DNA from 3 places in the Enterococcus sp. AZ128 genome. Region 2 is predicted to be linked to each of the others. Evidence: riboswitches for the same ligand, from Rfam matches in the RefSeq annotation. Region 2 holds a riboswitch; each other region holds the start of a gene.
The links. Region 2 has a riboswitch for thiamine pyrophosphate ahead of tenA (thiaminase II). Riboswitches for the same ligand answer to the same signal wherever they lie in the genome.
Positions count from the first base shown of each region.

Region 1 (2,271 bases), on a different contig from region 2:
TTGCTAGACCCTGTAGCAGAAGCTGGTGAATACGAGCCACACACAGGTTTGAAAATCGTTAATAGTCCGGAACAAGTCCAACAATTCTTCGGCAACAAAGTTTTTACTCATTCAAAAGGAACCAAGTGGATCGATTTTAATGATCTGGCGATGTTGAAAGAGCTGACGCCATTAGAAATCTCAGAATTGCTATATTTTGGGCACATGCGGACACATCTGCATTCACCCTTTTTTTATAAGTTGCAAAATAATTTTGTTTATTTCAATTTAGGCAACGAAACTATGCGTGTCTATTACCGCTATTTAGACGAATTTTACCGAATCCTTGCAAGCAAACTAACACGGATCGTATTGGAGAAAGTCAATGATCGCCGCTCATTTTTCCGCAAGGGGTCTTCTGTCGCTCCATTAGATGGGGAACTGTTGAAGGAATTATATCCAATCTTACAAGAGGGCGCCATTTTCTGCCTCGACATGTCTGAATTGAAAAATAAAATTTACCATATCCCAATCTTTTTATCTGATGAAAAGGGTTGGCGTCGCAGTCCGAAGAATTACAAAAAGGAACAGCAGATCGCAGAGATTACCTATGATACGTCCAAGCAAGTATGGTCACTGGACGTTCAAAATGATGACCCTGTCTTCTCATTCCGCTAATAATAAAAAGCAGTTGTCCTGAAAAACGGACAACTGCTTTTTATTATTGTTGTTGGCTTTGTTTTCGAACCAAATTGCCATCTTTAGGCAGATATAATTGCGGTGCCTTTTCTGCAACTAAAACCGCAACAATCGCAGTTACGACTGCTGTCGCTAATCCGCTGATGCCATTCATAACAAGCGAGAATATCCACGGATTCATCCCCCACAACGCATAGCTGCCCCAGAAAACAACCCCTGCAATAAAATGCCAGAAGAATCTTGCTCCTGTACCAACAAAAGTACCTAGAATAATATTCTTTCGAACATTCCACATATCTTGATCAGCTAAACTTTGTTGAACCTTCTTTGCGTATAATCCAGCAAAACCGGCAAACGTAAAAGCGATCGGATACTCTATCAACACTTGAACAACACTCAGATAAACTACCTGGCTTGCTGGAAAATGCAAGATTCCCCAAATAAATGCCGACATTATTGCTGGTTTCAATCCTCTGCGTAAAGCAAATAGCGTCATCGGAATCATTCCCAACGAAATCGTAAAGCTGCTGCCAATAGTCGTTGGTATGAAAGTTAATACCAGCGCCAAAGCCGCCACCACTGTGCCTTCCACTAAAATTCTTGTCTTATACATAAAAAAACTCCTCCTTTTGAACATACAGTCCACAAAGGAGAAGTAACAATCATTACTTCATCACAATTCCTACGCTCGAATAACCGAAACAGGTACTAGGGTTTAGAGTCATCTCAATCTCAGCCCGAAGGCTCCCCTTTGCGACAGTATTATTCTATTTTTTAGTACCCCCAGAGTATAACAGATGTCTGTTCACTCGTAAAGGTATGAAATACTTTTAACGCGAAATGCTTTCTTGATCTCCGCTTGGTGACAAAGTTGTTACTTTTTTGATCCGATCAATCGTCAGCATCATCAATTGATTATCTTGGGTTCGAATAACGATGGATTCATTCGTCACTACTTTAGGCAACCAGCCTGAGATCGTTTGAAATTTTTCTTCGTCTTTTTCGTCTTGAACTTGAATGACTACTAAACTATTTTGCAGAGCTGCCATCTTCAGTTTGAGAAAAATGTTCTCGTTGGCTTGCTCTTGGGCTCGTTTTTCAGCAGAATCATTCAAAAAATCCGAGATGAAACGGTACGACGAATTCGAAAACAGCTTGATTAAATTCTTTTTAGGCTTCTCGTTTTTAGTCATTCAGCTTCCTCCTATCAAGAGCATGGTTATGTAGTATGATTTTACTTAAATTTTGAGGAAAAAACAAGGAATCTAGTCCAATTCAAAAAAAGTTAACCATTCGTTTAAACCTTTTTGAATTAAATCATAGGTTTCTTCAAAATTTCCTGTATACCATGGGTCAGGAATATTTTCACCGGCAGACCCAGACACTCGATCCAAATATAAATATATTTTGTCTTCTGTGCCTTCCGGTGCCATTGACTCTAGATCATAAACATTTTCTTGATCCATCCCAATGATGTAGTCAGCGGTATAAAAATCAGCAGCGGTCACTTGACGCGCCTGCATCCCTTTAGCAGAGATATGGTGCTGTGCTAATATTTTCTGCGTACCCTGATGGGGCGGATTCCCAACTTCC
Region 1 covers NZ_JBIORZ010000004.1:76,586-78,856, forward strand. Annotated here, with positions in the region: gene IGI38_RS21580 (hypothetical protein) at 1-657, shown strand, start outside; gene thiT (energy-coupled thiamine transporter ThiT) at 701-1,291, opposite strand; TPP riboswitch at 1,341-1,439, opposite strand; gene IGI38_RS21590 (hypothetical protein) at 1,509-1,871, opposite strand; gene IGI38_RS21595 (low molecular weight protein-tyrosine-phosphatase) at 1,944-2,271, opposite strand, start outside.
Region 1: another riboswitch for thiamine pyrophosphate. It lies ahead of thiT (energy-coupled thiamine transporter ThiT); the one in region 2 lies ahead of tenA (thiaminase II).

Region 2 (2,271 bases):
ACCAGGTAGGTACTGTTCCACATCAGCTCTGCAAGCAGTCGCTGTGTCTCAGCAATAAGACCAAAATATTTCTAAATTGCCAAGAAACACAGGGATCGAAGAGAACTGATGTTGATTGGTACCTCCTCGGTGCTTCTCAAATTTCGAAATATTTTTGCTTATTGCCGATATGCTAGTTCTGTTTAATGGAATTTAGCAGTAACTGTATGCGTAGCTTGCGTAGAAAAGCTAGTCCGTGAAGCCGGACATGGATAAATCTACTGTATAGCGATTTATTCATGTGAAAATTTTATACTTTCCTTATAGGGTCAAAAAAAGACCGTCCACTTCCGAACGATCTCATATAAATCACCATTTTTCTAAAGTAACAGCCATTTCCCAAAAGTCATATTCCATTTTACTGCTGATCACGAAGGATTCGATCATTTGTTGCTGCTCTTGTCTTGGACTTTCTTGGTATAAACGATCTAAAAGCGCGCATTCCTTCTTAATACCTTCCACAGCGGCTTCACCAGCATACGTTTCGATCCAGCGCTGATACAAAGGATTGGGAGAGCCCGCCTCAATCAAACGAACACCGATTTCTTGATAAAGCCAAGCACAGGGCAGCATTCCCGCAAAGGCCGTGTTTGGCGTGCCGTCAATCAGCTGTCGATACATATGAGAAACATAATGATACGCTGTGGGAGCAATCGGCGTATTAAGAATCTCACGATCAGAGATCTTTAATTCTGAAAAGAACTCCTCGCGAATCGCCATTTCACCTAGCCTAAGATTTTCCGCATTTTCTTGTAATTGCTCTTGAACCTTTCGATCATTTGTTTGTTCTGCGATTAGATTATAGAGTTTGCAAAAGTGTTCAAGGTAATAACGATCCTGAAGTAAGTAATAACGAAAAATTTCTGAGTCTAGATTTCCAGCTGCCAACGTTGTGATAAACGGATGCTCAAAACTACCCTCCCAAAAAGAGGCTGCTTCTTGACGGGCAATTGTTGTAAAAGTCATTCTTTTTTTCTCCTTTGTTCTTCATTTTTTATACTCCTGCTTGATACTAATCATTCAATAACACCGAATCACAACATAAAAAACCTCCTTTATTCTCATAAGAATGAAAAGGAGGCTCGATGCTTAAAACTCGCAGACAGAAGAAAACCCGACCGCAAAAAAACGGTCGGGTGCAAAATTCTAAACATCACACATTCCCTGCGCCAGTCCTAACTGTTTCAGGTTCAATGGGTATAATCTCAGCTTCAAAAGCACCCCTAGTGTCATTCAATTACTAAAAGTATAGCATACTCTTTTTAGAAAAACGATTACCATTTAAATCTTCTAGCTTTTAATCAAAAATTCTTGATTCCTGAACAAGAATTCGACTTGGTGTCAAAGTCGCTTCAGCTATTGTCTTTCCGGCATTTTTTAGATAATCCTTTACAAGCTGATAGCCAACCGTGTAGCCAGCGTTTCTTGAGAGTCCCACGGGTTGATACCCTTGCTCACGGGCGACCTCATCCCCGTACATATAAGCAGAAACCTGATCAAAGCCACGAGCATCGCGTCCATCCTTCATTACCTCGATTGTATGGTCCAACTCTTCCTGATCGTATTCTTGTACCCAAGGACCACGATGTTCGATGCCATAAAGTGTTTCGGCAAAAACTTCCGCTAAGCCTTCGATCACTAAATAATCTTCGACACTTACATCTCCATGATTAAAAGGCTCATACGTAAAACGAATATTATGATTAAACTCATGGGCCAAAGCAGATTTTAAACGCGTGCGATTGAACTCATTTGGTACAACGATTAATAGAATATACCCAGGTATCCCGCCAAATCCGCTATACCCTTCACTTGCCATCAAGACACTGTTTTCCGGATCACCAAGCAAGATATTTACATTAAACTCTTCGACCGGTATTTGATAGCCAATGTCAGTGAAAAGCTGTGCACTTTCCTCTATAACTTGACGACATTCCCCGAAAATATTCGTGTCTTTTAAAGGTTCTACCTTAGTTTCAATCAGCTCGCTGCTTTTTCGCGGGGTCCAGATTCCCATCATCTCTGATGCCATTAACACATCATAGCCTCCGGGAGTTTTTGGCATAAGCGGTACACTTAGATATCGCCACATTTCCTCAAATGGTTGCATGATCTCATAGCGAAAGGTATTTTCATCTTTTTGATCCAGCAGATGCGCTTCATAATAGGACAGCGAATCAATTACCTTTACGTTAAACTCATTCATTATGATGACCTCCTTACTCTTATCAT
Region 2 covers NZ_JBIORZ010000001.1:1,563,962-1,566,232, forward strand. Annotated here, with positions in the region: gene tenA (thiaminase II) at 349-1,005, opposite strand; TPP riboswitch at 1,183-1,274, opposite strand; gene IGI38_RS07670 (DUF2268 domain-containing protein) at 1,337-2,245, opposite strand.

Region 3 (2,271 bases), on a different contig from region 2:
ACAGGAATTAAATTGGACACAGCAAATTGGTGGGTTTATTTGGTACTCATCGTTTTGGGTGGGCTTGTAGTTAACCGATTCTATCTATTGCGGAAAATCGGATAAACTAACGAGGTGTGACAGAAAATTTCGGCCTATTTCCAATAACGCTGTTTCGGGTTCACTGAATAATCGAAAGAAGGAGTTGTGACGAGATTTTTGTCACAGCTCCTTTTCGTCGTTTATCTATTCATGCAGCTCCAGCGGCAAGCCGTCTGGATCGAAGAAAAAGGTCATCTTTTCACCAGTAAAGTCATCGGTCCGCAACGGTTCACATTCAATACTGTGACTGCTTAAATAAGCAACAGCAGCTTCGATATCATTCGTTTTAAACGCTAAGTGGCGTAATCCCGCAGCTTCTGGAAAGCTGGGGCGTTTTGGCGGATTTTGCGGGGCGAAGATTTCTAACTCCGCGTCGTTCAGCTGCAAATCCAATTTATAATCTTGGCGCTCTGGGCGGTAATTCTCACGGATGATCGGTAAACCCAGCACATCGACATAAAACTGGCGCGCCTTTTGGTAATCAGAGACAATAATCGCGACGTGATGGATTGCAGAAAAATCTGGTTTTGACATGAGCGTGTCCTCCTTGTTTTTCTTGATCGAACCCGCTTTATCGGCAAAAAGCTGAAGGGCTTCGACAAGTCTTTCCTAAGTATAAGCTAGTTGGAATAAAAAAAGTATGTTATACTCCAATCAATTGAAGAGAAACATTTGGGGTGCTTTATGGCTGAGATTATACCCATGGAACCTGATGCAGTTAAAACTGACGCAGGGAAATGTAGCTAACGACTGATTGTACCCGACCATTTTATTTTGGTTGGGTTTTTCTGTTTTTCTTAGGTATCTTGATCTCGTTGTTTCTCATGGAAAGGAGGATTAACGTGGAGAAAAATAAAATCCATAAATTGACACTGCTGGCTTTAATGATCGCGTTGGATGTTGTCTTATCACCATTGATGCGGATCGAGGGGATGGCGCCAATGTCTAGTGTCATGAATATTGTGGCCGGAGTGTTGTTGGGTCCGGTCTATGGAACACTCATGGCTTTTGTCTGTGCATTGATTCGAATGACGATGTTGGGGATTCCGCCGTTAGCGTTGACGGGTGCAATATTTGGCGCCTTTTTTGCAGGATTGTTTTATCGATTAGGCGGGAAACTAATTTGGTCGATGCTGGGGGAAGTATTTGGAACAGGTATTTTGGGTTCATTATTATCCTATCCGGTGATGGTGTGGTTTACTGGCAGTCAAAGTGATTTGTATTGGTTTATTTATACGCCGCGTTTTGTCGGTGCGACGCTGATCGGTTCGGCGATCGCGTTCGTCGTATTGGTGAAGCTGCAGGAAACAACGATTTTCAAACGTTGGCAGCGCTTATTTTTGAGTGAGAGGATGTTTGGATGATCAAAACGAAGGTTTCAAACGTATTTCCATTGGCAGATGCGCCGTTGGTTCATTGTATAACTAACGAGGTCACCTGTGAAACGGTGGCGAATGCCTTGCTGTATATCGGTGCTAAGCCCATCATGGCCTCTGATCCAAGAGAGTTCAATGAGTTGTTTCAACAAACGGACAGTTTATTGCTGAATATCGGTCATTTATCAGAGGAGCGGGAAGCGAGTCTGATTGCTGCGGCTAAGCTGGCGAATAGGGGACAAAAACCGAGTGTTGTCGATCTGGTGGGCTATGGTGTCAGTCAGACTCGTGATCAGGTCGGGCGTTTGTTGATTGCGGAAAACCCTACTGTGGTGAAAGGCAATATTTCCGAACTGCGTAATTTTTGCGGCTTGCCAAGCCATGCTCGTGGAGTAGACGGCAGTGAGCTGGATCAAGGTGAAGCAGCACTCGAAGAATTATCCGCAGCACTGCAGCAAATAGTCAAACGCTACCCCAAAACGACTTTTTTAGCGACCGGCAGCCAAGACATTGTGGTCGATCAAAAATGTATTCGCCGCTTAGCTAACGGAGTGCCGGCGTTGGATCGATTCACTGGTACAGGTGATATTGTCGGCGCGATGATTGCTGCTTTATTAGGATGTGGAGTAAAAACAGCGGAGGCGGTTGTTGCCGCGGTCAGCTATTTTAATCTTTGTGGAGAGCAAGCCGGAGATGCGATCGGTTTAGCCGCTTTTCGCCAAGAAACATTGAATCAACTTTCGATCTTAATGGAAAAAGACTGGTGGACTGAAGTGAAAGGATGGGAAAAGCAGTGGATTTAACTTTGTATTTA
Region 3 covers NZ_JBIORZ010000004.1:386,603-388,873, reverse strand. Annotated here, with positions in the region: gene IGI38_RS23120 (beta strand repeat-containing protein) at 1-105, shown strand, start outside; gene gloA2 (SMU1112c/YaeR family gloxylase I-like metalloprotein) at 226-615, opposite strand; TPP riboswitch at 745-834, shown strand; gene thiW (energy coupling factor transporter S component ThiW) at 906-1,445, shown strand; gene IGI38_RS23105 (hydroxyethylthiazole kinase) at 1,442-2,260, shown strand; gene thiE (thiamine phosphate synthase) at 2,239-2,271, shown strand, end outside.
Region 3: another riboswitch for thiamine pyrophosphate. It lies ahead of thiW (energy coupling factor transporter S component ThiW); the one in region 2 lies ahead of tenA (thiaminase II).